One region of the Phytoactinopolyspora mesophila genome, then DNA from elsewhere that is predicted to be linked to it. Evidence: riboswitches for the same ligand, from Rfam matches in the RefSeq annotation. Region 1 holds a riboswitch; the other holds the start of a gene.

Region 1 (15,743 bases):
ACGGTCGGCGGCGATCACCGGAGCGTTGACGTAGGAGACCTGCTCCTCCACGACGTCGGCGAAGACACCCTTCAGGGCCGCAAGCTCGAGGACCTTGACGTCGTGCGCCGCGATCTCGCCACGCACCTCGACGTCGAGCTGTGCCGCGGCGCCCCCGGCCAGCGCGGTGAAGATCCGGCCCAGCTTCTCGGCCAGCGGAATGCCCGGGCGCACGTCCTCAGCGATCGCGCCGCCCTTGACGTTCACCGCGTCCGGCACCAGCTCCCCGGCCAGCGCGAGCCGGACCGATTTGGCCACCGAGACGCCGGCCTTCTCCTGCGCCTCTGCCGTAGACGCGCCGAGGTGCGGGGTGACGACGACGGACTCGAACTCGAACAGCGGCGAGTCGGTGCACGGCTCCGAGGCGAACACGTCCACCCCGGCACCAGCCACTCGGCCCTCCTTGAGCGCCACCGCGAGCGCGTGCTCGTCCACGATGCCGCCACGGGCCGCGTTGATGATCTGGACCGTGGGCTTGACCTTGGTCAACGCTTGGTCACCGATGAGCCCAGCGGTCTCCGGCGTCTTGGGCAGGTGCACCGTGATGAAGTCGCTCTTGCGGAGCAATTCGTCGAGCGAGACGCTGCGCACACCCAGCTGGGCTGCCCGCGCGGTGGAAACATAGGGGTCATAGGCGATCAACTCGGTGCCGAACGGTGCGAGACGCTGCGCGACCAGCGCCCCGATGCGGCCGAGACCGACGATGCCGATGGTCTTCTCGTAGAGCTCAACGCCGGTGTACTTGCTGCGCTTCCACTCGCCGTTCTTCAGCGCCTGGTTGGCTGGGGCGATGTTGCGCGCCGTGGCCAGCAGCAGGCCGACGGCAAGCTCGGCCGCGCTGGTGATGTTGGAGGTCGGTGCGTTGACGACCATGACACCGGCCTGGGTGGCGGCTTTCACGTCGACGTTGTCCAGGCCCACACCGGCTCGTGCGATGACCTTGAGGTTGTTGGCAGCGGCGATAGCTTCGGCGTCGACCTTGGTCGCGCTACGGACCAAGATGGCGTCGACATCAGCTATGGCCGGCAGCAGCGCCGAACGGTCGGCGCCGTCGGTGTGCCGGATCTCGAAATCCGGGCCAAGCGCCTCGACCGTAGCCGGCGACAATTCTTCGGCGATCAGTACGACGGGCTTGCTCACGTGGTTTACACCCTCTTCTAGTGTCGTGCGAGCTCTGCATGGGTCTTGGGCGAGCGCGACACTGGGCCCGATCGCTGTCGATTGTAGCCGTTACGTTTCGTCGCCGCGACATTCTCCCGCCCCACGCCGATCATCGTCGAGCGGATCGGCGTAGGGCAAACGGCGGCTTCATAACGCGGTGGCCGGTGCGGTCGCAGCTCAGGGCGCCGGCCACGTCTCGCCCCGGTAGGAGGCGTCCCAGAACATCCACTCGAATCTCGACGCACGGGAGTAAGCGTCGTGCATCTGTTCGAGCCGGGCCGGGTCGGTTCCTGCTTGCTGATCGACGAGCTCCTGGGCGCGCCGCGTGTCTTCGGCGAATGCGTCGTCGCCGTAGGTGGCCAGCCATGCGGCATAGGGATGGTCCGGCCGCTGCGCCAGGACGTCGGCCAGATGCTGGCCGACTTCGGCATAGATCCGGAAACACGGCAGTAATCCGGCCATCGCCACCTCGACCGGCGCCAGCGAGGCATCGGCTTGCAGGCTGTTCACATAGGCCAGACACGTCGGCGTCGGCTCGGATTCGAGATTGTCCAGCTCCATGCCGGCTTCGTCGAGGAACGACGCGTGCAGCATCCGCTCGGCCTCAACGGCTCCCGCGGCGAACCGCGCGATGGCCGCGGCACCGTCCGGTTCAGGCCAGCGCGCTGCCGTGGTCGCCAGCGCTCGCGAGTACCGCGCCAGGTAGTGCGCGTCGTCGACCATGTAGCGCAGGAATATCTTGCGGTCGAGCGTGCCGTCGCCGAGTTCACGCACAAACGGGTGGGCCAGGATCGCGTCATACCAGGGTTTGGCTCGGTTCCAAGCGTCGGCGGAAAAACTCATACCAGGTGTCACTCCTTTATCAGCGGCGCGTACTCGGTCTCAGTGATCGTGTGCAGCTTCCTGCCTTCGAAGCCCGTGATCGTGTGCGAGATTCGGTCGCTATCACGACGAAAATCCGCACACGATCACCGGACTTGGGGCTGAATCGCGCACACGATCACCGGGGTTGGGGGTGCGGTTGAGCCGGCGGTGTGTTCCAGGCGGCGTGAAAGTGGTGCACCGGGCCGTGGCCTCCGCCGACGTCCAGCGAATCGGCCGCGCGCAGCGCGTCGGTGAGATACCGCTTCGCGTCGGCGACGGCTTGCGGCAGCGGTACGTCGAACGCCAGGCCGACCGCGATCGCCGAGGCGAACGTACAGCCCGTACCGTGCGTGTTCTTGGTGGCGATCCGCGGTTCCCGGAGTTCGTGGACGCCGTCGGCATCGACCAGCACATCGACCGCCTCGGGACCGTCGTCGTGCCCGCCTTTGACCACCACCGCGGCCGGGCCCAGCTCGAGCAGCGCGGCACCGGCCTCGGCCATGCGCTCCGGGGTCACCTTGTCGATTCCCAGCAGCGTCGCCGCCTCGGGCAGATTCGGCGTGATGACGCTGGCCACCGGCAGCAGCCGCTCCCTGATGGCCGCGACGGTCTCGTCCGAGACGAGCCGGTCGCCTGACGTCGCCACCATGACTGGATCGACGACGACGTGGCGCACACCATATCGACGCACGGTGCCGACGACGGCGTCCACCACATCCGGGCCGCCGAGCATCCCCGTCTTGACGGCACGCACGTCGAGGTCGTCGAACAACGCCGTCAGCTGGTCGGCGACGAACTCTCCCGGAACGGGCAGTACGCCGCTGACGCCACGGGTGTTCTGCGCGGTGAGCGCCGTCAGCGCCGCCGTGCCATAGGCGCCGAGCGCGGAGAACGTCTTCAGATCGGCTTGGATGCCGGCACCGCCGGAGGGGTCCGAGCCCGCCACGGACAAGACGATGGGAATCATGGGGTGGCTCCTCGAAGTGCTTCGTCGACCGCGGCACGCAACCGCGCCGCAGCGGCTTGTGGATCGTCGGCCCCGAACACCGCCGAGACCACGGCTACGCCGTCGGCGCCCGCCCTGATCACTTCAGCCGCACGTTCCGGTGAATTGATGCCGCCGATCCCCACCAGCGGAAGATCAGTGGCCCGGCGGATCGCGGCGACGCCAGGCGGTCCGAGCGGGTGTGCCGTGTCGGTCTTGGTCGGCGTTACCCACACCGGGCTGGCCGCGAGATAGGAACTGGCCGCGAGCTGCTCGGGCGGCATCCGCTCCGGGTCTTCGACCGACCAGCCGACGACGGCCGCGGGTCCCAGCACCTCCCGGGCCACAACGGGAGCGACATCATGAACGCCCACGTGCACCCCTATGCCGACCTTCCGCGCAACATCCAGCCGGTCGTTGACCACCAGGGGCACCCCGTGCGGTTGCAGGACATCACGGAGCTGAGCGGCCCGCAGCAGGAGCTCGTCGTCGGTGGCCTGTTTGTCGCGCAGCTGCACCAACGTCGCGCCTCCCCGCACTGCCGCCAGGCAGCTCTCGATCAGGCGGGGCGGCGGGGTCAAGGAAGGCTCGGTGACGACGTAGAGCCGGACGTCGAGGGTTCCCCTCATGAGATCCGCACTCCGTCCAGGACAGACTGTTCGTCGAGACCATGCAGCTCGTCGAGGAGACGCCAGCGCAGCGAGCCAGGACCAGCGGCCTGTGCCGCGGCCCGCTCGCCGGCCAGGCCGAACACCGCCAGTGCCGACGCGGTGGCGACCATTGGTTCGGCGGCCGTCGCGACGAAAGCACCGACCATGGCGCTGGCTGCGCACCCCATGGCCGTGACCCGCGCCATCAGCGGGTCACCACCCTCGACGCGTAGTGTGTTGCGCCCGTCGGTGACGATGTCGACGTCGCCGGTCACGGCCACGACACCGCCGGTGCGGGCGGCGAGTTCGATGGCTGCTTCCACGGCGTCGGCGGACTCGTCGGTGCTGTCTACCCCCTTGCCGCGCCCCGCTGCTCCGGCGAGCGCCAGGATTTCGCTGGCGTTGCCCCGCACCACGGTGGGCCGCAGGGGCAGCAGGTCGGTGGCGACTTTGACGCGGTACGCCGTGGCACCGACGGCCACCGGATCGAGCACCCACGGGACACGCCGCTCGCTTGCGACACGAGCGGCGCCGAGCATCGATTCCGCCCACTCCGGCGAGAGGGTGCCGATGTTGACGACGACAGCGCCGGCGAGCTGAGCGAACTCGGCTGCCTCTTCCCTGGCGTGGACCATAGCCGGCGAGGCACCCGCGGCCAGGAGCACGTTGGCGGACAGGTCCATCGCGACATAGTTGGTGATGTTGTGCACCAGCGGTCCGGCACGGCGTACGTCGTCGTAGGCCGCCCAGACGTCAGCCGGAGACGGTGCGGTCGCGGCCATCACGCTCTCCTTCCCTGCCGGGAGCGAGGGCCGCTGGACGGCGGATGCGATTAGGGCATCCGCACCCCACCTCGGCTCCCTGCGCCGGCATGACCCGGATCAGGTTCGGCGGGTGTGTTCTCAGCCTCAGTCGAGGCACCCCGGCCGATCGGTACATTTCCCAACCTACCGCACTCGCCATCCCGCCCCACACCAGCCGGTCCGCCTCCCCGACTCCGTAGCCCGAACCTGCAACCCGCCCCGCATCAAGTTCTGATGATCTTGGCCGACCGCACCCTTCGAACCCCTTGAAAGCTGCGATCGGCCATGATCAACGCGGATCGTCGGGACAGCGCTCGGCAGAGACGCGGGTCGGGCCATGCGAGCGAGCCTTAGCGCGGCTCAGGTCATCGAGCGGAGAACGACGGCGAAGCGCAGAGGCTCCGCCCGCAGCTCGTACCGCGGAAGCGTGCCCGGGCCACACGAACCGCTACCGATACCGTGCTGGACCGCATCCAGGTTGACGTAGACCCGGTCCCGGGCGACGAGCTCATGCGGGTGCCGCGCGGCATCGAGGTCCGCACTGGTCCAGCGCCGCGCCGTCAGCCCGAACACCGGGGCGCCTTCGATGCGCAACCCGGGCCGCCCACCACCCGGCATTCCGGCCGCACCAGCCGCACCGGCGCGGCCGGTGATATCGGCCCAGCGGACGTCGATGCGGTGGCCGTTCTCCTGAGGGAAGACGTAGTTCGTCTGCATCTCGTCGACGGTGGCCGAGTAACGGCCGACCCGCACCGCCTGCCGGGTATCCGGATAAGCCTCGCCCGGTCCGTACCCGAACCACGTCACGTGGTCGATGTCAGCCGGCAGTGCCAGCCGCACACCGACACGCGGCAGCGGAATGTCCGGCCAGACCCCGTCCGGCGTGACGTCCACGTCGAGGCGCAGTGCGTCGTCAGCAGCCAGAGACCACCGGTAGGTCGTCACCAGGCCGAACGCCCGGCCGGCCGGAGCCAGCCGCGCCCGGACCACAAGTGCGTCGCCGTCCGCGGTGACGTCGTCGGCCCGGTGCAGCATGCGATGTAGACCGTAGCGCCGCCAGTTCGCCGCGGGAGTGTGCTGCTGACCGTCGTCGTTGTCCGTGGGCGCGCGCCAGACGTCGAGCAGTGGCCCGTCGAGCTCTGTGCCGCCGATCCGTACAAGCCGACCGGAGGCAGCGTCGAACTCACCGTTTCCGAACCGGAGCATCCCGCCATCGGGCTCCAACGACGACGCTCCAGCCGGAGCGACAACCGCAGCCTCTGCCCCGCCGGCGGGTTCGGCGCCAGAATCAGCTCTACCGGTATCTGTGCGTCCTTGACCCCAAGCGATCTCATGCCCGGCCGGCGCCCAGGCGGTGTCCGCCCCCAGGACCGCGCGGACGGTGAGCCAGGTCTCGCCCGTGGTCGCGGGCACGGCTATCGCAACGTCCGCGGACCCGTCCGGCGCGAGCGGCGGCACGTCCAGGTCGCCGGTGGTGACGCTCACACCGTCTTCCTCGAGTGTCCAGCTGAACGAGAAACCCGACGTGTCGATGAAGTCGTGCAGATTCCGCACCCGGACCGCCACCTCCCCGGGCGCCGGTCCGGCCGACGTATCTCCCGGAGCACCCGTGTGCCCGACGTCGATCCGCAGCGGCTCGATCACCTTCGCGTACTCGAGGAGGCCGGGTGAGGGCGTGCGATCCGGGAACACAAGACCGTCGGCGATGAAGTTGCCGTCGTGCAAGGGTTCGCCGAAATCGCCACCGTAGCCGAAGAACTCCTGGCCGGATTCGTCGTGGGTACGGATGCCGTGGTCGATCCATTCCCACACGAATCCACCCTGGCAACGCTCGTATGTCTCGAAGAGCCGCTGGTACTCCGTGAGCCCTCCGGGGCCGTTGCCCATGGCGTGGGCGTACTCACACAGGATGAACGGCTTGGCCCGACGGGCGGCATCCTGTTCGGCGTCATCCAGCGGCTTCTCGATCCGCCGCCCGATCTCCTCCACTTCCGTGGGGGCGGTGTACATCCGGCTGTAGACGTCGGAGCAGATGGTGGTCCAGTCGCGTTCGTAATGCACCGGCCGGGACGGATCGTGCCGCTTGGCCCACTCGTACATGGCGACGAGGTTGGCGCCGGACCCGGACTCGTTGCCCAGCGACCACATGACCACACTCGGGTGGTTCTTGTCCCGTTGCACCGTCCGGGCCATTCGATCAAGGTAAGCGTCGCGCCAGCGTTCGTCGTCCGATGGGTTGCCGCGCCAGTCCTCGTAGTGGAAACCGTGCGTTTCCAGGTCGCACTCGTCGATCACGTAGAGGCCGTACTCGTCGCACAGGTCGAGAAACCGCGGATGCGGCGGATAGTGGCTGGTGCGCACCGCGTTGATGTTGTGCCGCTTCATCAGCAGGACGTCATCGAGCATGTCCTGCTCGCTGACCACGCGACCGCGGTCCGCGTGGAACTCGTGCCGGTTCACGCCCCGGAACAGGATTCGCCGGCCGTTGACCTTGAACACGCCGTCTTCGATCACGATCCGGCGGAAGCCGATCCGCAGCGCGATCCGCTCCCCGGGCGTGACCAGTTCCGCGTCGTACAGCCGCGGTGACTCCGCACTCCACGGCTCGACGCCGGCGACGACGACGTCCTCCCCTACCGGCGCGTCGATGCCCAGCTCCGGCACCAGGACCCGTGCAGCGTTGCGTCCTGCGGAGTGAGCGTCCGGACCCTCGCTATGCAGGACGCTGCCGACGACGTCGACCCGCAACCGGCCCTCGCCACTGACGTGGTCGAAGTCGGCATGCACGGTGACGTCGTCAACCGTGTTCTCAGGACGAGCCAGCAGCGTGACGTCACGGAAGATGCCAGACATCCACCACATGTCCTGGTCTTCCAAGTAACTCGCCGCGGACCATTGATGTACCCGCACGGCCAGCACGTTCTCCTCGCCGACACGCACGGCCCCGGAGACGTCGAACTCGGCAGACAGCCGGCTGCCGGTAGCGAAACCGAGTTCGACACCGTTCAGCCAGACCTTGAAGCACGAGTCCACGCCGTCGAAGCGTAGGACAACTCGCTGACCGGCCATGCTGTCCGGCACGGTGAAGGCACGCCGATACTGACCGGTCGGGTTCTCCTCCGGCGGCCACGGCGGATCGAGCGGAAACGGATAGATCGTATTGGTGTAGGCGGGTGCTCCGTATCCGTGAAGCTGCCAGTGCGAGGGCACCGGCAACCTCGCCCAGCCGGAGTCGTCGTACCCGGGCTCCCAGAATCCCTCGGTGCCCGCGGCGACAGTCGGTACGAGTTCAAAAGCCCACTGTCCAGACAGCGACATCGACGGCGCGTCGGAGACAAAGTGGGCACGTGGTGGGAGAAGGCCCGAGCTCGGCGCGAAGGAAGCGTAGTACGGCACGCGTGGTCCTCTCATTGGGGGCGACGACATGAGCAGATACTCACACAATGTCACCCTATTCCAAACACAGATGCACAATAACGTGCACCCAGCGTCGAGGACTGGCGGCTACGTCACCCCAGCGAGGCCGCGTGATCCGGAACGTACGTCTGCAAGTCCCTGGGCGGGCGCTCGTATCCGGAGCCGGGTGGCCGCGGCGGCAGCTCCACCGACGGCTGTTGCACCTCGTGGTACGGAAGCGAGGAGAGCAGGTGGGCGATCATGTTGATGCGGGCGCTGCGTTTGTCGTCGCTCTCGACCACGTACCAGGGCGCTTCCGGGATGTCGGTGTGAGTGAACATGTCATCCTTGGCCCGCGAGTACTCCTCCCAGCGGTTGATCGACTCCACGTCCATCGGCGAGAGCTTCCAGCGGCGCATGGGGTCGTCCAGGCGGGAGCGGAACCGGCGTTCCTGTTCGGCATCACTCACCGAGAACCAGTACTTGCGCAGCAAGATGCCGTCCTCGACCAGCAGCCGTTCGAAGATCGGGCACTCCCGGTAGAACCGGATGTACTCCTCCCGGGTGCAGAAGTTCATCACCCGCTCGACGCCGGCGCGGTTGTACCAGCTGCGGTCGAACAGCACCATCTCCCCGGACGCCGGAAGGTGCTCGACATAGCGCTGGAAGTACCACTGGGTGCGCTCCCGGTCCGACGGGGCCGGCAGCGCCACCACCGGAGCGATGCGCGGATTGAGGTACTGCGTCACCCGTTTGATGACGCCGCCTTTACCTGCCGCGTCTCTGCCCTCGAAGATGACGACGAGGCGAACGCCTTCGGCCCGGACCCATTCCTGCAGCTTCACCAGCTCTGCCTGCAGGCGGAACAGCTCGTTCTCGTAGAGCTTCTTCTTCAATCGCCGGGGCCGCGGTGCCGGTTTTCCCGTTCGCGGCGCGGCCTTGCCAGACGTCTCGCTGGAGGCCTTGCCCACAGCTCCGTCCTTGCCCGCCTGCGCTTTTCCACTCTTCTTCGCCACCGAAGTCCTCCTCACCAACAGCGAACCGGTCCCAGCCGCCGTCCCGGCATCGCGTTCGGGCCGCGCCCGTTATCACCTGACACTAACGGCAGCGAGCAACCCCGCGTCGCGGGCCCGCCGGGGTTCTCCACGCCTCCGCCAGTCACCAGGGGGCCACTACGCTTGCGCCATGCACACGTTCCTCGCGTCCGGCCGTGACGCGGACGTGTTCGTCGTCGGCCCGGGCCGGGTTCTGCGCCGCTACCGGGACGGTTCGGACGTCGCGCCCGAGGTCGCCGTGATGGCACACGTCGGAAGACACGGATTCCCAGTGCCGACCGTCTTTCGGTCGGAGGGGCCGGACCTCGAGATGGAACACCTGGATGGCACCACGATGCTCCAAGCCCTCGTGAACGATGACATACGCTCCGACGACGCCGCGAGCATCCTCGCCGACCTGCACCGGCGCCTGCACGCGATTCCGCCGATGGGAATGACGAGCGTCGGCCAGCATGTACTGCATCTGGATCTGCACCCGGACAACGTCCTACTGACCAGCGGCGGGCCTGTCCTCATCGACTGGCGCAACGCTGCCGCCGGCGCACCGGAGCTCGACGTCGCGCTGAGCGCACTGATCTTGGCGCAGGTCGCCGTCGAACCCATCGACATGGCACCGCGCGCCGCCGAGCTCCTGGACCACTTTCTCGCCCGGGCACCTGACAGTCCCACGGTGATGCTCGACGACGCGGTACACATCCGGGCGGGCAACCCCACCCTCACTCCAGGCGAGCTGGGCAGGCTGGGCAGCGCTGCGGACCTGCTCCGGGCCAAGGTCTAGCGGCGCCGGGCATCAAACGTTGCCTGCCTCAGAGACCGACGACATCGGCCAGCAGATCCACCTGTTCCGGGTCCGGATCGTTCCCCATGAAGATCAGTTCGTCGCAGCCGATGCGGCTGAACTCGTCAACGGCGGTGGCGATCTGCTCCGGCGACGTGTAGGCGATCGAGACGCCATACCGGGCATACTCCTCGCCCGCGAAGGCGTAGTACGGCTCGATGGCGGCCGACACCGCATCGGTCGCGTTGGGGCCCAGCGCGTACATCACCGACGCCACGATCCGGGGCGATCCGCCGCGGCCCGCCTCCGACCACGCCTTGTCGAGTTGGGGCATGAAGTCTTCGACATCGTGCACGGTCGCGTCTCCGGCGATCCATCCGGTCCCGTGTGTGACGATGCGCCGAAGGGCCGCACGCGAACCGCCGCCGAAGAGCAGTGGCGGACCACCAGCCGTCGCCGGTCGCGGGCCGACCGGGTCGTCGCCGGAGGCGAAGATGGCGGCCAGCCGGTCCAGAAGGGCGTCGAACTGCCGGCCGCGGGTGGTGTAGTCCACACCGCTGAGCGCGAAGTCGTCGTCTCGCAAGCCCGGCGCGAGGCCCAACTCGAGACGATCCGGTCCGGCAAGCTGGTCGAGGGTCGCCACGGCCTTCGCGAACAACGCGTGATTGGCTCGCAACGGCGCCAGCAGCACACTCGTGAGCAGCCGGATCCGCGTGGTCGCACCGGCCATCGCGGCCAAGGTGACCATCGGCTCCGGGGTGGGCCAAGCCAGGCGGTCGCTGACGCTGAGTGTGGAGAATCCCCGCGACTCAGCGCGGCGCGCCCACTCCACCAGCGTCCGGCCGTCCGACCACGATGCATGTCCCGGCAGCCCGATCCCGATCTTCACGTTGTGTTTGCCCTTCGAAGAGGCTTCCGCTGCCTCGGTGGATGGCACCGACCGGCAGCGGCTGACGCACATCATCCTCAAACATCAAGTTAAGTTGAGGTCAAATCAGCTAGGCCGGACACTTACCCGATGGTGGGCAGTCCTGGACCGTCGTGGGTCTAGCCGAGGTGCTCGGCGAAAAGGGGCGGCCCTCCGTGCGTCAGAGTTCAGCGCTGGTCGACAATACAGAACTCGTTGCCCTCCGGATCGAGCATGACCGTCCACCCCTCCAGCTCCGCCTGCACAGATGCGCCGATCCCCACCAGGCGGTCCACCTCCGCCTGCCGGTCCGGCGTGGCGAGATCGAGATGCAGGCGGTTCTTGGTAGTGGGCTTCGGCTCCGGAACTTCCTGGAAGAACAATGTGGGTCCCGGCCCCCCGACGGCGACGGTGGGGTCAGTCTCCGGTGTGAAGCCGAGCTTGGCCAGCCGTTCGATCTCGGCGTCGTCATACGGGAGAACGTCATAGTCGTCTAGCGCCGCGGCCCAGAACCGAGCCAGAGCCGACGCCTTGCGGCAGTCGACGACGATCTCATCCAGCCTGGCCATGCCACTCCGCTCACATGCGCTCGAATCAACCGGACGCTATCGCTTCGCTGTGACCATCAGCAACGGATTTTCCCGCCCATTCGCCGCTGATCGTCAATGACGATGCCGAAACGGACCCCCGTCACCTGGGCTCCGTTTCGACCCGCCCACTACATGGGCGACACGTCGTGGATCGCGGGAGCGGTGAACTGGCTGTTGTGCAGCTCATAGTAGGCACCGCGCCGGCGCAGCAGCTCAGTGTGCGACCCCTGCTCGACGATCTGCCCGTGCTCCATCACGAGGATCACGTCGGCGTCGCGGATGGTGGACAGCCGGTGAGCGATGACGAAGCTCGTCCGGTTCGACCGCAGCGCCGCCATGGCCTCCTGCACCAGCACCTCGGTGCGAGTGTCCACTGAGCTGGTCGCCTCGTCGAGAATCAGGATCTCCCGGTCGGCGAGGAACGCCCGGGCAATAGTGATCAGCTGCTTCTCGCCTGCACTGACGTTGTCGCCTTCCTCGTCGATCACGGTGTCGTAGCCGTCGGGAAGCGAATGGACGAACCGGTCGACGTACGACGCGCGGGCGGCGGCCAGGATCCGCTCCTCACTCGCCTCCGGGTCGCCGTAGGCGATGTTCTGCCGGATGGTGCCACCGAACAACCAGCTGTCCTGCAATACCATCCCGATCCGGGACCGCAAGTCGTCGCGGGTCAGCTCACTGATGTCGGCTCCGTCCAGGGTGATCCGCCCGCTCCGTAGCTCGTAGAACCGCATGATCAGGTTGACGAGGGTTGTCTTGCCGGCACCAGTGGGGCCGACGATCGCCACCGTCGTTCCCGGCTCGGCCACCAGGGACAGGTCCTCGATCAACGGCTCGTCCGGGTCGTAACTGAAAGACACGTTCTCGAACGCGATCCGGCCTCGCGGCTCTGCGATCCGAGCGGGCTCGGCCGCTTCGGCGTCCTGTTCCTGCTCGTCCAGCAACTCGAAAACGCGCTCGGCCGAGGCGACGCCGGACTGCAGCAGATTCGCCATCGCCGCCAGCTGGGTCAGCGGCTGGGTGAATTGCTGCGTGTACTGGATGAACGCCTGCACCTCCCCCAGGCTCATCGAACCGGACGCGACCCGGAGCCCGCCGACCACCGCGATCGCTACGTAGTTCAGGCTGCCGACGAACATCATCACCGGCCGGATGATGCCGGAGATGAACTGCGCTTTGAAGCTCGCCTCGAACAGCTCGTCGTTCTTCTCCCGGAAGGACTCCTCGACTTCCGCCTGCCGGCCGAAGACCTTCACCAGCGCATGTCCGGTGTAGGCCTCTTCGACCTGCGCGTTGAGCTCGCCGGTGTGCTTCCACTGGGCGATGAATTGCTTCTGCGAGCGCTTCGCGATGAGGGCCGTGACGACGATCGACACCGGAACCGTCACCAGCGCGATCAGCGCCAGCAATGGCGAGATGATGACCATCATGGTGATCACCCCGAGGACGGTGAGCAGTGAGGTCAGCATCTGGCTCAAGGTCTGGGTCATGGTCTGCGACACGTTGTCGATGTCGTTGGTGACCCGGCTGAGCACATCTCCCCGCGGGCTGGCATCGAAGTACCGCAGCGGCAGCCGGTTGAGCTTCGTCTCGACGTCGGAACGCAGCCGGTACATGGTGCGCTGGACGATCTCGTTGATCAGGTAGGCCTGCAGCCAGCCGAACAGCGACGCACCCACGTAGAGCATCAGCACACCGGCCAGTACCCACCGCAGCGCCTCGAAGTCCACCCCTTGGCCCGGAACCACGTCCATCCCGGTGAGCATGTCGGCGAAGGTGTCCTGACCGTCGGCGCGCAGATCGTCGATGGCTTCCTCGCGCGTGAGGCCCTCAGGCAGCCGCCGCCCGATCGCGCCGGAGAAAATCAGGTCCGTCCCGTACCCGAGGACACGCGGCCCGAGCACATTGAGGCCAATGCTGACGATAGCCAGACCAATCACGAGGAACACGCCACGACGCTCTGCTCGCAGCCGGCCGAGTAGCCGCTTGGCCGACGGCCCGAAGTTCATCGGCTTCTGCGGCGGCGCAGCCATACCGCCCATGCCACCCGGCCCGCGAACCGGCGTGACATTAGCGACCGGACGCGGCGACGCCTGGCCCTCCGTGGTCTTCGACGTGCTCATGCCGGCTCCTCCACGGTGAGCTGTGATTCGACGATCTCCGCATAGGTCGGACAGGTGGCGAGCAGCTCGTCGTGCCCGCCAAGGCCGACGACGGCGCCGTCCTCGAGCACGAGGATCTGGTCGGCGCTGGCAACGGTGGACACGCGCTGCGCGACGATCACCACGATCGCCTCCGCCGTGTATGGCCGCAGCGCCGCACGGAGCCGGGCATCCGTGGCCAGGTCCAGCGCCGAGAACGAGTCGTCGAACAGGTAGATGTCCGGCCGGCGCACCAATGCCCGCGCGATGGCGAGCCGCTGCCGCTGACCGCCGGACACGTTGGTGCCGCCCTGGCTGATCGGTGCGTTCAGTCCTTCGGGCATCGCCTCGACGAACTCGCGAGCCTGGGCGATCTCCAGCGCCCGCCAGAGCTCGTCGTCAGTCGCATCCGGCTTGCCGTAGCGCAGGTTGCTCGCCACGGTGCCGGAGAACAGGTACGCCTTCTGCGGCACCAGGCCGATCCGTTGCCGCAGCGCGTCCGGATCGATGTCCCGGACGTCGATCCCGCCGACGCGTACCGCGCCCGAGGTCGCGTCGATCAGCCGCGGTATCAGGCTGATCAGCGTCGTCTTGCCGGACCCGGTACTACCGACCACAGCGATGGTCTCTCCCGGCCCGGCGCGCAGTTCCACGCCCCGCAGCACCGGTGCCTCCGCGCCGGGAAAGGTGAAGCCCGCGCCAGCCAGCTCCAGCCCGGCTTCGTCCGGAAGTTCATTCACCGGTTCCGCCGCGGTGACCACGGAGGAGTCGGTTGACAGAACCTCGGTGATGCGCTCGGCCGACACGGCGGCCCGCGGCACCATGACCACCATGAACGTGGCCATCATCACCGACATCAAGATCTGCATCAGATACGCGAGGAACGCTGTGAGCGCCCCCACTTCCATCGCGCCGGCGTCGACACGCTGACCGCCGAACCACAACACGGCCGCACTCGACACGTTCAGCACCAACATCACGAACGGGAACAGCAAGGCCATCAGCCGTCCCGCCCGCAGCGCGGTACCGGTCAACGCGGCATTGGCTTCGGCGAACCGGTCTGTCTCGTACGGCTCACGGACGAACGCCCGCACCACCCGAACGCCGGTGATCTGCTCCCGCAGCACCCGGTTCACCCGGTCGATGCGTTCCTGCATGGCGCGGAACTGCGGAACCATCCGCCGCGCGATGAGCAACGTGCCGGCCAGCAGCACCGGCACGCTGACCAACATCAACGAGGACAACTCGACATCTTGGCGCAGCGCCATGATCACCCCGCCCATGGCCATGATCGGCGCCATCACCATCATGGTGGCGGTCATCATCACCAGCATCTGGACCTGCTGGACGTCGTTGGTGCTGCGGGTAATCAGCGACGGCGCCCCGAACTGCCCTACCTCACGGGCGGAGAACATACCCACGCGGTGAAACACCGCGCCGCGAACGTCTCGGCCGAACGCCATGGCCGTACGAGCACCGAAGTACACCGCGGCGACGATGGTGACCACCTGGACGAGCGTGACCAGCAGCATCCAGCCGCCGGTCGTGACGACGTAGTCCGTGTCGCCCTGGGCGATTCCGTGGTCGATGATGTCGGCGTTGAGGCTCGGCAGATACAGCGCGGCGAGCGTGCCGAACACCTGCAGAACGACGACGGCCGCCAGCCAGGACCGGTATGGGCGTAAGTAGGTCCGTAGAAGACGGATCAGCATGAACGTGACTCCTGTGAGTGGTGCTGATGGAACTGTGCGGTGGCGCGGGCAGCGGCCGTCGTCGTTGCTGTTGGGGTTCGAGGAGTGGTCCTGGGTCAGGGAGAGGGGTCCGCACCGGTGGCCGCGCCGGCGGCGGACGCGTCGTCGTCGTGAATTCGAATCCCGTCGAGGAGGAGGGCGACGATCTCGGCCGGCGTCAGCAGCGGACCATCCGCCAGCCGCGGATTCGAACCGCCGAAGGCGATGATGCGCAGGAGCCGGGCGGCGTGATCCGGATCGACGCGCAGCGTGTCCCGGTCCGGCTCGAAAAGCTTGACGAGAAGCTCATGTAAACGCCGGTGCTGCTCAAGATGCTCCTGGGACTGGCCCATCGGGAAATTGGCCCGGCCGATGACCGATGCGAGCTGGACAAGGCTGGTCATCCGCTGCTGCAGTAGCTCGGCGGCCCACCGCAGCCGCTCGGGCAACGGCGAGGTCAGATCGATGACCAGCAGCTTCTGCTCCATGTCCCCAGGCTGCAATGCGGCCTGAACCGCCTGCGTGAGCAGGTCCTCCTTGGTGGCGAAGGCTCGGAAGATGGTGCCCTCGGCGATGTCCGCGGCCTCGGCGATCTGGCGAGTGCTGATGTCGAATCCGTACTCACGCACCAGCGGAATGGTGGC
Region 2 (15,743 bases), on a different contig from region 1:
CGACGTATCCGAGACATCCATAGGACAACCATTCGGCAAAGGCCTCGTCGCGGTTCTTCACGTACCCCTTTGAGACCATCACGTCGGCCACGTGGGGGCGGCCGACCGTGGACGCGCCCTTGGCCAGGGCGAGAATCTCGGAGAGCTCGACCGGCATGCCGGCCTGGGTCAGCCGGGTGGAGATCCGCTGCAACCTGTCGCGCCGGTCGATGCGGATACGGGCGAGTTCACGCGCCAGGGGCCGATAATCAGGGTTGACGTGGTATGCGAGCAGATGGACGCCGTACCCGCGATGCTGTGTCGAGACCTCGACACCCGGGACCAGCTCGATACCACATTCGGCTGCCGCGTCCCGGGCAGCGGCCCAGCCGTCGAAGGTGTCGTGATCGGTCAGCGCAACCACGTCCAGTCCCCTGCTGTGCGCTCGCCGAACCAAATCACCGGGCAGGTCGGTGCCGTCGGAAACGTTGCTGTGGGTATGCAGGTCAATGAGCAAGCTGCCAGTTCCCCATCTTTCTACGCCTTACGTCCGTGGAAGACAGCGCGCCCTCTTTGGTGCACTAGTCCCCTGCACCGGTGATCCTAGCGCCCTGCGTGGGGACTAGCCGGGATGCAACCACGGCGGCGGGGTGCCATAGGGCAGTAGGTCGGCCTCGTGCCCAAGATCACGAAGGTCTTCCAGCACGAGGTCCTCGAGCAGGAGCGCCCCGGCGGTCTGTGGGTAGAGGATCATCCACAGCCAGTGCCCGGCGGACTGGCCAGCATAAACCGCACGATCCGGATGTCCGTCCACACACCACAGCGGTGCGTGCCGGCCGTTGACGTCAACGCGCGCATGCGGCTCGGCCTGGACGGCCTCGCCTGGATCGACGGACTTCACGCCGGCGTATCCAGCACCGAGACCCACACCCTGCTCTTCCGCGACCAGCACAAGGTCAGCCGCGCCGCCGAACGGGTTAGGGCCGCTGAGTGCCACGGCGGTGCCACGCACGCCCGAGGCGTCGTCCCCGGCGTGTGCGACGGCGCCGACGACCCAGCCCTGCATGAGCGGCCAGGGGATCCACAGAGGTACGGCCGAGCGCTGGCTGATCTGGCGCACAAGCCGCGCACTGGGCACCGCAAGCGGTGCGAGCGGGAAGACAGCTCCGTGCCGGCGGCAAGTCCACCGGTTCGCCCATGGACCGGGCGGCCGAGGCTGATCACCGCAGCGCGGACAGATTTGCTCGCCTCTCACCCGATGACGTTCTCCCGTTTGACCGTTCCCGTCAAGCGTTTCCGGCTTTGAACCCGCGCGGGTTCTTGTGCGCGGGGCACGAGCTCCGGCCGCCGGTCGTCGCTCCCGCTAAGCCGCATACTCACCCGTTGTCAGCCGGTACGCAGCGAAAGCCTCGCTAGATGATTGCGTGCGTCTTCGGCATGCTGGTGCTGGCAGTAGATCTCGTACTTGCTGGCGACGATCACGCTCTTGGAGGTGAAGTCCCGGCGGCCACCGGTGAACGCGTAACCCACCGCTCCGAAGATCATCATGAACACGGCACCCCAGGCCATACTCATGATGATGATGGTGCCCCAGCCTTCGTCGGTGAACAGGCTCAGCAACAACCCGACGAACAGGCCCAGCCACGCCCCAGTGGCCAATCCACCCGCGATGGCCTTGCCCCACGTCATGCGGCCGGTGACTCGCTCCACCTGGCGTAGATCGGTGCCGACGATGGCGAGATGTTCGACCGGGAATTTGTGGTCAGACAGGTAGTCAACTGCTTGCTGTGCCTGCTCGTACTGGTCGTACGTGCCGACAACCATGCCGGTCGGCAACCCTGGCACCGGGCTCACCATGCGGATCCTCCTCATTCAGCAACCCGAGCGCGCAGCTCCTGATACCCAATGGTTGCATTATCCCACCGCAAATACACGATCCAGCCGTCATCCCGGCCGGCACGACGTCTTGGGCGCGGGCTGCGGCCGGCGACTATCGCGCAGAGGTCAAGCGAACGACGCCACCAGCCATTCCGGAAGATGCTCGGCTTGGCGAACACCCATGGCAAGCACCAACGCACGCTGCACCTTCGGCTCGAACGGGTCCAGGAGCAGGCTCATCCCTGCTTCCTCCGGTGTGCGGTCAGCTTTACGCTGGTTGCACATGACACAGGCAGCCACCGTATTGAGCCAGCTGCGCTGTGCGCCGCCTCGCGACGTGGGCACGATGTGGTCGATGGACTCCGCGCGTGCCCCGCAATAGCCGCACCGCCGTGAGTCGCGCTCGAGCACGCCACTGCGCGACCAGGGTAGTTTCCGGCGATATGGCACCCGGACGAAACGTAGCAGCCGCACGACCAGCGGCGCGGGGAACTCTTGAGTGGCCGATCGGATGATCCGGTCGGAGTCGGCGTGTTCTGTCACAGCCTTTTCGGTCAACACGAGAACGATGGCCCGACGAACAGACACGACGGCCAGTGGTTCGTACGAAGCATTCAGCACCAGCGTCTGCACCCGTCCGTCCCCTTCCGTGACATCGGCCGCTCCTTTACCTCAAATGTTCGTGGCGCGCCTCAAAGTCGGCTCGGGCCGGCCGCAAAGCGACGGCACGTACGGCCCACGTGTGTTGCCTCATCTCGGCGTCGTCACTCCTCACGTCCGGTATCTTCCCCAGAATCCGGCTTCCGGATCTGCTTGTATGGGCGAATTCTAATGAAACAGTCGGCGCATCTGGACCTCAGCCTGCACTGAGTCCTCCGCCAGCTCAAGGAAATTTCCGGCCAGCCACCCGCGGCTGATTCCCACAACCGTCCTGAGCAGGCCTTTTATCGGGCTCGACGACCCCGGCTCGGGTCAGGCCGTTTCCTCGCGCGGCACGGACTCGCTGTGGGCCAGTGATCGCCAGACGTCGGTCACCCGTTTCTGTACGAGATCGACGACGTCACGGACGGCCAGGCCCGCGAACTCCTCCGGCATGACGGGCCGGCCCACTCTGAGCCGCACCGTCGGACGCCGCACGATGGACGTCAGCGCACCGCCGAGGCTCCGGGCGACGGATCCGGACCCGATGAGCCGAGCATCGTGATGTGCCACCGGAATGACCGGAGCTCGCGCGTCCAGCGCCAGCCGAGCCACGCCGAACCGGAAGCGCCGAGGGGAACCGTCTGCCGTCGCGGCGACGTCGCCCTCCGGGTAGATGCCGACAACCTCGCCTCGGGCCAGGGAATCCTTCGCCGCTTTCAGCGCCACCGTCCCGGCCTGCCGCCCGACCTCCACCATGCCCGCCTGCCGGGCCAGCGGACCGATGAAGGGGTTCTTGAACACCATGGATGAGGCAATGAACCGGACATGGCCGTGTTCGGTCCCACAGCCGTCCTGGTGACACGGGACGCTCGGACGAAGTCCGGTCCGGTACAACGTGGACAGCACCGGCGGGACGTCAGCGATAGTCGTGTGATTGACGGCAACGATCGCAGGTCCAGTCAACGGCAGATTCTCGAGGCCATCAGGCTCGACGCGCCCGAACAATCTGGTCAGACCGACCGCTACTGCTCCTACTAGTTCCACGGCCCTATTATCCCGGGTGCCTATCAGAGCCCATCAAACGGGACATTAGTACTGAACTCGCGGACCAGTCAGTCTTCGCTCGACTCGTCGGCCTCAGCGTCGTCGTCCTCGTCGTCCTCGCTGGGCAGTGTCGACGGATCGACGACGTCGTCCTCGTCGGGAACCTCGACGTCGACGTCTTCGCCGAAGTCACTGAAGGTCAATATGCCTGAACCACCCGAGGCGCCCTTCTCCTCGAACCGCAGCGGCAGCGGCTCGCCCGTGGCGGTGATCCACAGCGTGCCGCCTGTCTCGGCGAACATGAGACCCACAGCTGGGACTCCGTTGACCTCCTGCACAGACGTCAGCTCACCCTGAACCTGTGACCCCAGCACGGCTTCCGCGAAATCACTTCCTTCAGCGAAGATGCTGAAGCTCGAGCTCGACTCCGGTGAGATCAACAACCATTTGTCGGCGATCGTGTCGTCCACGTCCGCGCCCACGATGTCGGCGATGGTCGCGGCGTCACTCGTGATGTAGACCACGCCGTCGTGCGCGACCAGCTCCACTTCGCTGTCTGTGATCACCGTGCCTACGGAGCCTTCACCGGTCTTGAACGTGATGTCGATGGTGCTGCCCGCCGACGTGGTGCCGCTGACCCGGTACGTGCCGGCGTCGTCGAGATTGGCGATCACGGTGCCGAGTGCCTCCTCAGGGGGAAGCTGGTCGATGCCGTTCTCGGCCGGGGCGGTCTCGGAGTTCGAGGCGATCTGCGCCATCGGCGCAGCGGTGGGGGTATCCGGCTCGGAACTACAACTCGTCATCGCGATGGTCACCACGGCGATCAGGGCCAAGCCCATCCTCCGGCAATAAGCCAGCTGCATCGGACCTGGACCTCTCCGCGCTATCGAATCGGTGACAAGGGCAAGCGGCCTGATCGCTGCCGGTTAGAACCTGAACGCAGCAGACGCGCAGCCCGCAGTGACGGAGTGTACCTCGCTTCACCCTGCATCGTCGCCTCTGTGGAAAGCGGATTGTTCGACCCCTGGACGCAAAGGTGACGAATCAGGTTGAGCCGGGTAGCCTCCAGCACACACGGGTCAACGTGTGACACCGGGAGGATCGTTCCGACCGGCTGCCACCGTCCCGGGGAAAACAACTTCATACCCACGACAGGGGAGCGCTGCAGCGCTGAGAGTGCGGGAGAGACCCGCAGACCCTCGAACCTGATCCGGGTCATGCCGGCGAAGGAAGTCATCATGCAGATCAGCCAGCGGCGCGCTCACGGGTACCTCCCGCCAGCGCGCTTTTTGTGGTCCAGCATGGCTGCTCCGGCGGAGCTCTTCGTCAGCACGGTCACACGACCTCTGACCTGGTCGAAGACGTTAGGAGCAACGTGAGCCCGACCCAGAACGTTCCACCCGCGAACGCCCCGGCCCCGGAAACGCCCGGCCGGCGCAGATGGCGAACCGTCGACATCATCGTGGCCTCGGTGCTCGGCGTCGCCTTCGGCGTGCTTTTCGCCGCGTGGAACAACTTCGTCTACCCCACCGTCAGCGCACCGCTCACCAGCACGCCATTCAGCCCGGCGATAGGTGCCATCTGGCTGATGCCGGCCGTCCTCGGCGCTCTGGTGATCCGGCGGCCGGGCGCCGCGCTGTACACGGAGATCGTCGCCGCCACCACCTCGATGCTGTTCGGGTCCGCCTGGGGAATGGCGGTCTTCATGTCCGGACTCTGGCAAGGGCTGGGCGCGGAGCTGATCTTCGCGCTGCTGGCCTACCGCCGCTGGGGTGCGGGCGCCGCGCTGTTCGCCGGGGCGGGCGCGGGGCTGGCGATGGGCATCAACCAGGCCATCGTCTCCGTGCCTGAGTTCAGTCTGGACTGGAAGGCTGTCTACGTGGCCTCGGCAGTGGCCGCGGGGCTGGTAGCGGGCATCCTGAGCTGGATGCTGGCCCGTGCTCTGGCGCGGACCGGCGCGCTCGCCCCATTCGCCTCGGGCCGCGCCCAGCACGAGATCTGACGGCATGGGCGCCGAAATGGGCGGACACATCCAGATCCGGGGATGGGGCTGGCGATACGCCGGCCGGCGGCATTGGGCGTGCCGCGGTATAGACCTTGATATCGAGGCCGGTGAGCGGGTGTTGCTCGTCGGCAGCTCAGGAGCAGGCAAATCGACGCTGCTGCGCGCCGCTGCCGGGCTGCTCGATCCGGATACGGCGGCAGAGCAGGAAGGGCACGTTCTCATCGACGGCCAGCCGGCGGCGCAGGCCCGCGGCCGGATCGGAATGCTGCTGCAAGACCCGGAAGCCGCTCTCGTCATGTCTCGTGCGGGCGACGACGTCGCGTTCGGGCTCGAGAACGCCGGCGTCGCGCGGGATGAGATCTGGCCGCGGGTGGACCACGCCCTCCAGCACGTCGGCTTCGAATACGGCCGGGAGCGGCCCACGGCCGCGTTGTCCGGCGGAGAGCAGCAACGCCTTGCACTCGCCGGCGCGCTCGTCCGCCGGCCGTCGATACTGCTGCTGGACGAACCAACGGCCAATCTCGATCCAGCGGGCACCAGGCTGGTGCTGGACGCCGTACGCGGTGTCATCGGCGCTCCCCTCATCCCCGTTGATCATGGGCAAAAGCAGCCAACAAAGGCTCGGATAGATGCCTTTGCCCATGATCAACGCGAGCGGGGGGCGAGTGGCGCCACGCTGGTGATAGTCGAGCATCGCGTCGATCTGGCCGTTGAGCTCGTCGACCGCGTCGTCGTGCTCGAACCCGGTGGCGGTGTCCTCGAGGACGGCCGGCCACAGGAGGTCTTCGGGCGTCGCGGCGCCGCACTCGCGGCCGCCGGGGTGTGGGTACCGGCTCCGTGGGCACCGCCGTCGCCGGTTCGACGACGCGGTCCGGGTGGCGCGACCCGGCTGCGCGCCGACCGGGTCAGCCGGAGCTATCCCAACGCCGCCCGGATGGCCCTCGAACCGTCTAGCGTCGAACTGGCCGAAGGGCAGGCCACCTGCGTCGTCGGGCCGAACGGCAGTGGGAAGTCGACACTCGCGACGATCCTGGCCGGCCTGGTGCGCCCGGACACCGGCGGCTCCTACCTGGCCGACGTGCCGGACCGGCCGCTGCACCGCTGGCGCGCCCAGCAGCTGTGCCGCCGGGTGGGCACCGTCTTCCAGGATCCCGAGCATCAGTTTCTGGCCCCAACCGTGCAGGAAGAGCTGATGATCGGCCCGCGCCGAGCCGGGATGCCGACCGCGGCGGCGCAGCGGCGATGCGCCGAGTTGCTCAGCCGGCTCCGCCTCGACCGGCTGGCCGGCGCCAACCCGTATACCCTGTCCGGCGGCGAGAAACGCCGGCTGTCGGTCTCGACGGCGCTGGCCACGGCGCCGGACGTGTTGGTGCTCGACGAGCCGACGTTCGGGCAGGACGCACAGACCTGGCAGGAGCTGATCAGCTTGTGCGCCGAACTCCGGGACAACGGGACGACGATCCTCAGTGTCACGCACGACGAGCCGTTCGCCGACGTCCTGGCCGATCAGCGAATCACGGTTCGTGACGGCACGGTCAGCCTGGCCGACGCCGGCCGCAGCGCCCCAGCCGGTCCCACGGCGTCCGTCTTCGACGTGGTGCCCACCAGCCCGCCGGGTGACGGCCACGTTGCCGACGACATGCCGGTCCCCCGAAGGAGTACCTCGTGATCGTCACCGGCCTGTCCGCGCCGCGCGGAACGACGAGTGTGCTCGGCAGGCGCAATCCGGTGGCCAAACTGGGCGCGGCCTTCGTACCCGCCGTGGTCCTGATGGCCGGGGTAGACCCGATCTCGTCCGGCATAGTGGCCGCGGTTGCGCTGCTGAGTGTGCCCGCGTGGGGATTGACCTGGCGTGACGTGGCGCGACGGGCATGGCCGCTGGCACTGGCCGTAGGTTCTATCGCGATCGGCAACATGCTCTTCACCGGGCGAAAAGGCGGCTCGATACTGCTCGATGCCGGCCCGCTGCTGATCACCACCGAAAGCGTGGCGGTGGGCGCCACCACCGGATTGCGCTTCGCGGCCATCGTGTTGCCGGGCGTCCTGGCCGTGCTGACTATCGACCCCGTCGATCTGGCCGACTCGCTGGTACGTCAGCTGCGTATTCCGCCTCGATTCGCCTACGGCTCATTGGCAGCGCTGCGGCTGGCGCCGCTCATGGCCGCTGAGTGGGAGATCCTGGGCCGGGCGCGAAGGGCCCGTGGCCTGGAAGCCGGCCGCAACCCGCTGGTGGCTGTCCGGCTGTTCAGCGGGAAGCTGTTCGCGCTGCTCGTCGGGGCGGTTCGTCGAGGTACGCAGATGGCGGTAGCGATGGACGCCCGGGGCTTCGACGCACGGGGGCCGCGCACGTGTGCCCGTGAGATCCGGTTCACCGGCGCCGACGCGGCGCTGCTGATCTGCTCGATCGCGATCGTCGCTCTGGCGGTGACGTCAGCCGTCGTCACCGGCCACTGGAATCCGGCGCTGTCTTCCTGACACGAGCCGTGCTGCGGGCCGCTGAGAGGCTTACATGTCGGGGTTGCGAAGCACCCGGAGATGACCGCGCCGGGTCGGCTCGCCGACCGGCTCGGGATCCGGTTCCGGCGGCCGGGCCGCTTCCCGGACGGCGTCGGCCAGTGCGAGCAGGTCATCGCTGCTCGGGCCCATGGCGTCGGGATCCGGCGCCAGCCGGATGACTTCCCACCCGCGCGGCGCCACGAGGCGCTCGGCGTGCTCGGAGCAGAGGTCGTAGGTGTGGGGCTCGGCGTAGGTGGCGAGCGGCCCGAGAACCGCGGTGGAGTCAGCATAGACGTACGTCAGCGTCGCGACCGCGACCTGAGAACAGGCCGAACGGGAACAGCGACGGGTTGGGCTCACAATGCCCAAGGTTATCCCCCTTGGACGCCCGTGCCAGGTGCGGCACGCCATTGAGGAGCCCGTCATCACGTTCCCGCACGCCGTCATGGCGGCCAAGTTGCTAGTCTGCCGATGTGAGCATTCCCGACGGCGGTACCGGCCCGATGGGTCTGCCACGGATCCGGCGTGACCGTCATGGGCATGGGCTCCGGACCTCCGTGGCTCCCCCGGACAGCCCGCTCAGCCGCTCCCGCGCGCAGCGTTTCGACGACCTCGTCATCGAAACCATCGACCGGCTTGATCAGCGTTGGCGCGACCAGCTCAGCAAGGTGGAGTTCGCCGTCGAGGACGTCCCGACTCTGGACGATTGGACACACAACTGGGTGCCGCTGGCCCGGGCGTTTGCCGCCACCGGCGCGCTGCCGGCTCGGATCGTGGTGTTCCGCCGGCCCATCGAGACCCGGACCAAGAATCACGACCAGACCCGGGAACTCCTCCGGGACGTCGTCGCCGAACAGGTCGCGGAGATGTTCGGCACCGAGCCGCAAGAAGTCGACCCTTCCTACGGCTCCGGCCACACCAGCTGACCCGCCCCAAATGCCCCTCACCAAATGATCATGTTTGGTGGGTTCTCTCGTGCGTCACCATGCCTGCGGGCCTGTTGACGCAAGGGGATACCCACCAAACATGATCATTTAGGTGGGGCGGCAAGAACTGGCGGCGAGGTGGAGCAGGCCGAGGCGGGAACTGGAGGGGTTAGTCCTCGGAGCGGTCCAGGACGGACGGCAACTCGCCTACCACCCTCGGTACAGCGACTTCGATGGCGGGGGAACGCAGCGGCAGCAAGTCGAAGTAGGCGCCTTGGTCGTCCTCGGCGGACATCTCCCGGCCGACGACGATCGCTCCCGGCTGAGCCGGCTCGACCAAGACCGTCGCGAACGACGCGTCGTCGGCACGTTCCAGCTCGAACGGCACAGTGGCACCACCCGGTATGTCCAGCTCTTCCTCGCTGTCCACGGCGCCGTCGTCGTCAAGCGTCTTGATCGTCACCCGAGTGCTCGCCTCGGCGACCGAGCTGATGTGCAGCGTGGAGCTGAAACCGCTCGACGTCCGGCCGAGCAACGCTGCCGTCGGCCCGGACAGCGGCGGTGTGGCCGCGGTGAAGGCAAGGTCCGGCAGTCCGTCGTCGGGGTCGTCGACCGCCCGCACAGACGCGGTGATGGGCTCGTCGCTGTCGAGCTCGATGGCCACCGGCTCGTCGTTGAGCCCGTCCAGCTCGATCTCACTCACGCTGCCCGCCGGAACAGTGATCACCTCATGATCTATCGGGGCGAACGGTCCGTTGGCGCCGAACATCCGCACCGAGACGATCGCGTCGGTGCTGCCCGGCGCCAGCACTCGCAACACCGGCTCGCCGTGGTCTGGCACGGCCGGGATTACCACGGTGTGGTCCGGTGCTTGGGCTTCCGGGACAAAGCTCATACCGAGAGGCGTCGTCTCGTCTGTCTCGCGCACCTCCAGCGCCGCCGAGACACGTCCCTGGGTGGTGGTGATCTCGACTCCGACACGCTCGGAATCCGGCGCCAGCGCATCGAGCAGCAGGACATGCTGGCTGCGCGCCGGTACGCCGATGCCCTGGGTGGCCGGAGCGTCGATGGGCCCGGCTTCGTCCCACAGCCGGATGTTGACGACGGCCGCCACCGACGTCGGGTTGGCCAGAACCAGCCGACCACGCTTGCCGACTTCGCCGGAACCACCGACGAACCAGTGCTCACGAGCCGCCGGCGAGCACGCCGCCGTGCTGAGCCCACGCAGGTCGATCTCTTCCATCACCATCGACTGTTCGGCGACGAGCCCTGGAGCCAGCGATCCGGTGCCCTCGACGGCCACCGAGGTGCCTTCGTCGGTCTCCACCCGGAGCCGCTCGAAAACACCTCGTCCGTCGACGGTGAGCAGCGGCTCGGCCGGTTCGGTGGGCTCCGGCGACGGCTCGGGGGTCGCCCCCGGCTCCGGGGTGAAAGCCAGCTCACGCGCGGTGATCGGATCCGGATCGTCCTCCGCAACCGCCGGAACGTCAGGAAGGGAATACACACCGATGTGCGCCCTGCCTTCTTCCTCCCCGCCGACGAACGGGCACACCGGCGAACTGCGTACCACCGGTTCCTGCACCTCAGGATATTCTTCGACGACGGACTCGGGGGCGCCCACGAGAGACGCGGCGGCCAGCACTCCAGCCCCCGCGGCGGCCACCACCAGCGCGGTCAGTCCACTGCGCATCAGAGTTCACCGTCCCTGTTCCGGTCTGGTCTGGTTGTCAGGAATCCGCTCAGGCGACCTCTGGAACAGGTTCTGAGACCGAGCATCAGGACGTGCCCTCCTCGTCGCCGCCACCCTTGGCTCGACGGCCTCCTCCTTTGCCCGAACGCCGGCCCGCCGCACGGCGACCACGGTAAGTGCCGCCGTCGGTGCTCGTGGACAGTTCGTCTTCGTCGTCGCGGCGCGCGGCGCGCCGTCCCCGGTAACGCCGGCCCGTCCCCTCACCCGGCTGCTCCGGAGCAGGCTCCACCGCGGCCGGTGCCGTGTTCTGCCCCTGAGGCGGTTCAATCGACGGTTCCTTCGGCCGAGCCGCGACCGGCTCACTCAGCGGAGGCTGAGCGTATTGGGGCGCTGTCTCGGCCACGGGGACGCTGCGGGTTGGCAGTTCGGCTGGCTCATAGGGGTATTGCGGCGTTCCCGGCACGGTGACTGCCGGCTGCGAATAGGCCGGTACCTGGCGTGGTCCGGGCCCGGGCTCGGCCGGCACGGTAGGAAGGTTCGGCGATGTGGGGTCCTCGGGATCCAGCTCGGATGCGTGCTCGACGGCTCCTCGTTCGCGACGCATGCCCGGCAGCGCGAGCACGATGGCCAGCACCACGGTGCCGAGTTGGACCAGCAGGACGCCGGCCCGGCGGGTGCCCTGGTGCGTGAGTTCCAGGTCACCGCCCTCCGGCCCAAGAGCGAATGCCTGTGCCCAGCCGTCATAGAGGGTTGGTTCCAGTGGCGAGCCGTCGAGTGTGGCCGACCACCCCTCGTCCGCCAGTTCGGAGAGAACCAGCAGGCGTCCGTCCGCGCCGGCCGGAATGGTGCCGCGAGCATCGATCTCGTCGCTGGCGACGACGACCTCGTCGTCCTCCGGTACAACAGCTGCCTCGCCTTCACCGGGCTCGGGCTGTGCGATCCAGATGCGTCCGACCGGCTGGTCGACTCGCCACATCGCGGCGCCCTCGGGTGCGCTGGCCCGGACCAAGCCGGGAACAGTGTCGAGAGTGTCGGCGAGCTCGCGGTCGTACGGAGCGGTCAGGTAAACGTACTTGGCGGCGAACTCGGCCAGCCGGGCGCCGTCGGCGCCGCCACGGCCGGAGACGATGTCGGAGACCACCTCGTCCAGTGGGCCGTACATTTCCGGCGGCGGTCCGGTCTCGGCATCGCCCATCCGCGGACCGGACGCACGCAGCAACGCATAGGTCACCCGGCCGTCGTCCGCCCGGTTCAGGACCAGGGTGCGGACCCGCTCGAGTTGCTCGGCCTCATCGGAGATGTAGGCGGGGAGCACGCGCGGATCGCGGCGTTCCAGTGGATCGTCGGCGCCGCGAGCCACCCACCACACGGTGCCGACGACGGGCACCAGCATGGCGGCTACGGTGGCCAGCGCCACGAACGGCTGGCGCCAGCCGAACCGGCTCTTCGACAGCCATTCACGCGCGCCCTCGCCGGCCACGACAGCAGCCACGATCAACGCGCCGCCGATCAGAACCGTCGGATATCCGGGCCAGCCGGAGACCGGCGTCTGCAGGGTGGGGCCGGTGACCGGCAGCCGGGAGACCACCACGCCGGCGGCCACAGCGACGCCGGCGACGGCCCACGCCGTGCCCACGACCAGCCGCCGTTCGGGCCTGAACAGCGCGGCCCAGCCCGCCAGGACCAGACCCGCGCCGATCCATACCGGCGCACCGCCCGGGCCACCTGGTTGCTGCAAGAGGATCGACCACGGCTCCAGCGCGTCGTCCGACAGACCTGGCCCAGGCATCCCGGCCTCGGTGACGAGCAGCATCGGCGTGCTGAGCACGCTGCCACTCCATGGGATGAGCACCACTGGCGCCACGGCCATGGTGACCGCCAGGCGCAGGAGGCTGGCGCGGTCGCGGAAGACGGTGGCCAGCGCCACAACGCTGAGGAGAATGACGATGATCCATGCCAGCGGCACGAAGGCGGCGATCACCGCGAGGATCAGCCCGGCGCTCCATGCCGCACGGAACGGTCCCGGCTCCCCGGGCCGGCCGAGGGTCCGGTACAGCGCCAGCACGAGCAACGGGGTGAGGACAGCGGCGACGACCGTGCCGATACGGCCCGCCGCGAGAGCACCTGTGGTGGCCGGCAACAAGGCGTAGGCGACCGATCCCCACAGCCGCAGCCAGCGGCCGGCCACCAAGCGGCGCAACAGCAGATAGGCAGTGATGCCCGCGAGCGGCACGGAGCCGAGCATGAGCAGGTCGACGGCCAGGCCGGAATCCCGGACCACCCACCCGAGAGCCGCGACCACGGCCAAGTACGGCGGCGATGCGGTGGGACTGCCCAGGCCGACTCCGTGCCACGACTCGGTGTAGCTCTGCCACAGTCCGGACACATCGCTCACGACCGGCAACAACGCGCCACCGATCAGCCGTCCGCCACCGATGACGTCGCGGATCGCGAGGAGGGTGATCAGGACGAGGCTGGTCACCGCCAGGACGAGCGGGTGCAGCAGGAGCCGGAGGACAAAAGTGTCGTCGGTTTCAGGGGTCTCATCGGTGTCGCCGGTCGCGGCCCGCCGCTGCGAACCGGGCACGTCGTGACCGGAACCGGAGCCGGTGAGCATGGCCAGGACGTTCTCGCCGGCGTGGCGCAGCTGTTGCCCCCGCGGCGGGAAGAGCGGGCGCAGCTGCCCGTGAGAACGGCGCCGGGTCTGTGCCCGGCGGGCCCGGCCACGAATCACCCGATCCGGACGGCCGAGCACGGCCAGCACTGCTCCCAGCTCTTCCACGGCCAGGGCAGGCTGCTTGCCGAAGAGGAATCCGAACGAACGACCGATCCCGCCGGCCAGGATCCGGATGAAAAGCAAAGGCAGCCAGAGGGCCGGCGAGTTGACCAGGAGGACATAGAGCGCATTGCGCCGGTCGGCGAGGTGGGCACGGTGCCGGGTAGCGCCGAGCCGGCGACGGCCGTGCGCGGCCGCCTCGGCGTGGTAGACCACCGACTCCGGGCTGAGCACCACGGCGTGGCCGGCCTGGTTGGCTCGCCAGCCGAAGTCGATGTCGTCACGGAAGACCGACAGCAGTGGGTCGAAGCCGTTGAGCTCGTCCCAGACATCGCGGCGGATGAGCATGCCGGCGCTGCCGACGGCCAGGACGTCGCGCGAGATGTCGTGTTGGCCTTGGTCGTACTCGCGGCGATCCAGGCCCGTATGCCGCCGGCCGCCACCGGAGATGGTGAGCCCGACTTCGAGAAGCTGGCGGTCCCCACGCCAGCCGAGGACCTTGGGTCCTATGACGCCCGCGTCAGGACGTCGTACCGCTGTCTCCAGCAACCGGCGCAAGGCATCGGGCGCCGGCGCGCTGTCGTCGTGCAGGAGCCAGATCCATTCGGTTCGCCCAGCCTCCGCACCGCCGAAGCGCCGCGAGGAGGCGATCATCTCATCGGCGGCCTGAACACCGCGGGCCACCGCCGCCCCGAACCCGGTGTTCCGCGGCGCCGTGACCACGGCCGTCGCACCGAGAGCGTTGGTGAGCAGTTCGGGCGTCTCGTCCCTGCTACCCGTGTCAACGGCGAAGATACGCCCGGGCACATGCGTCAGCGCGCCGAGCGCCTCCAGCGTCCGTGGCAGCCACCTGCTGCCGTTGTGGGCGACCAGGATCGCGGTGACGTCATGGCCGAACAGATCGGTCGGATCGACGGGCTGGACATCCGTTGTTTCGCCCGTGAACGCATCGAGGGCGTCGTTGATGCCATAGCCGGGATCTTCGTAATGGCTCCGGGATTCGGAAGCTGCCGGCGCGTGACCGGTGAGCGCAGCGCCCTGGCCGCCGAGGGCGGAGCCAGCAGGAGGTGAGATGTATCGGTCGGTTGCCATGCCTCGTCGTCGGTTCCAACTGTCTTGGGGTCTTCAGGGCTCAGTGCGGCGCACTGACACGCCGACCGACAACCTTACGCCGAGTTCGATGAATAAGCCGCACGCAACCGTTGTGAACACCTGGATGCCCGAGAGTCAACCTGCTCGTAGGTGTTCGGTGAACGTCGAGGAGCAGGCGCTACCCGACTCGTTTCTTCAGCTTGCGTCTCTCCCGTTCGGAGAGACCGCCCCAGATCCCGAACCGCTCGTCATTGGACAGGGCGTATTCCAGGCACTCGGACCTGACTTCACACGACAGGCAGACCCGCTTCGCTTCGCGGGTGGATCCGCCTTTTTCCGGGAAGAACGCTTCAGGATCGGTTTGCGCGCATAGCGCCCGCTCCTGCCAACTCGCCTCCTCGGCGTCGCCTCCGAGCAGGAGGTCTAACTCTTCCCACTCACTCACATGGCTCGCCTCCTTCGACCGCTTCCGGCCCTTGGGACCGGCCCCCGTGGTGCGCCATGGTGGTCGAAGCCACGGAACACCAAACGACACGTACGAAATTACATGGCTGATGTACGTGCGCGTCAAGCGGAACCGTGCTAAATGTTCTCGGTTCATGGTCGCCGAGTTTGAAATCAGCTAGCGGCCGGGCCATCGAGCGCGCGCCTGATCAGCACCTCGATGTCAGCCGGTGCCGGCACATCGTCGGACAGCACCGCCTGCATCAGCAAACCGCACAACAGTACCGCGACCATCCGGCCGGTCAGCGCATCAGTACGCGACTGCAACACCTCTGCCAGGGCGTTGTCCCAGGCCACAGCGGCCTTTCGAAGATGCGGCCGATGCAGCGCGACGGCGTAAAGGTTGTACTCCGCCATGGTGTCGCGACGCTTCTCACCCACCGACTGGACCACGAACTCAGCCAGCGCCGCAGCCAGATCCACATCCGGTTCGAGTGACCTCTCCCACGTCCAGAGTTCGGACACACTGCGCTCCGCCGCCTTCTCGAGAGCGGCGCCCACAAGGTCGTCGAGCGTGGAGAAGTGGTATGTCGTCGAGCCAAGCGGCACTCCCGCCGCGGCGGCGACCCTCCGATGAGTCAGCGCTTCGATGCCGTGCTCGGCAACGACGGAGATGGCCGCACGAGCGATCCGGTCGCGGCGATGGGGATCGTTGGGGCCACGCCCGCGCCGGATTCTCACCTGGCGATCCGTCCCGGCGTCCGCCTGATC

The links. Region 1 has a riboswitch for thiamine pyrophosphate ahead of thiM (hydroxyethylthiazole kinase). Riboswitches for the same ligand answer to the same signal wherever they lie in the genome.
Region 2: another riboswitch for thiamine pyrophosphate. It lies ahead of F7O44_RS09990 (ECF transporter S component); the one in region 1 lies ahead of thiM (hydroxyethylthiazole kinase).

What each region holds. Positions count from the first base shown of each region.
Region 1 is NZ_WLZY01000015.1:38,654-54,396, forward strand. It holds gene serA (phosphoglycerate dehydrogenase) at 1-1,179, opposite strand, end outside; gene F7O44_RS27690 (TenA family protein) at 1,378-2,043, opposite strand; gene thiD (bifunctional hydroxymethylpyrimidine kinase/phosphomethylpyrimidine kinase) at 2,201-3,031, opposite strand; gene thiE (thiamine phosphate synthase) at 3,028-3,678, opposite strand; gene thiM (hydroxyethylthiazole kinase) at 3,675-4,481, opposite strand; TPP riboswitch at 4,541-4,634, opposite strand; gene F7O44_RS27710 (glycoside hydrolase family 2 TIM barrel-domain containing protein) at 4,863-7,928, opposite strand; gene ppk2 (polyphosphate kinase 2) at 8,012-8,794, opposite strand; gene F7O44_RS27720 (phosphotransferase) at 9,084-9,731, shown strand; gene F7O44_RS27725 (LLM class flavin-dependent oxidoreductase) at 9,760-10,620, opposite strand; gene F7O44_RS27730 (VOC family protein) at 10,827-11,207, opposite strand; gene F7O44_RS27735 (ABC transporter ATP-binding protein) at 11,357-13,351, opposite strand; gene F7O44_RS27740 (ABC transporter ATP-binding protein) at 13,348-15,081, opposite strand; gene F7O44_RS27745 (TetR family transcriptional regulator) at 15,177-15,743, opposite strand, start outside.
Region 2 is NZ_WLZY01000003.1:12,900-28,642, forward strand. It holds gene F7O44_RS09960 (PHP domain-containing protein) at 1-496, opposite strand, end outside; gene F7O44_RS09965 (DUF6758 family protein) at 602-1,234, opposite strand; gene F7O44_RS09970 (YflT domain-containing protein) at 1,366-1,836, opposite strand; gene F7O44_RS09975 (HNH endonuclease) at 1,984-2,490, opposite strand; gene F7O44_RS09980 (1-acyl-sn-glycerol-3-phosphate acyltransferase) at 2,830-3,543, opposite strand; gene F7O44_RS09985 (hypothetical protein) at 3,612-4,406, opposite strand; TPP riboswitch at 4,687-4,792, shown strand; gene F7O44_RS09990 (ECF transporter S component) at 4,919-5,545, shown strand; gene F7O44_RS09995 (ABC transporter ATP-binding protein) at 5,550-7,217, shown strand; gene F7O44_RS10000 (energy-coupling factor transporter transmembrane component T family protein) at 7,214-8,023, shown strand; gene F7O44_RS10005 (DUF3499 family protein) at 8,054-8,404, opposite strand; gene F7O44_RS10010 (metallopeptidase family protein) at 8,518-8,970, shown strand; gene F7O44_RS10015 (DUF5719 family protein) at 9,140-10,660, opposite strand; gene F7O44_RS10020 (glycosyltransferase family 2 protein) at 10,746-14,528, opposite strand; gene F7O44_RS10025 (WhiB family transcriptional regulator) at 14,707-14,973, opposite strand; gene F7O44_RS10030 (TetR/AcrR family transcriptional regulator) at 15,147-15,743, opposite strand, start outside.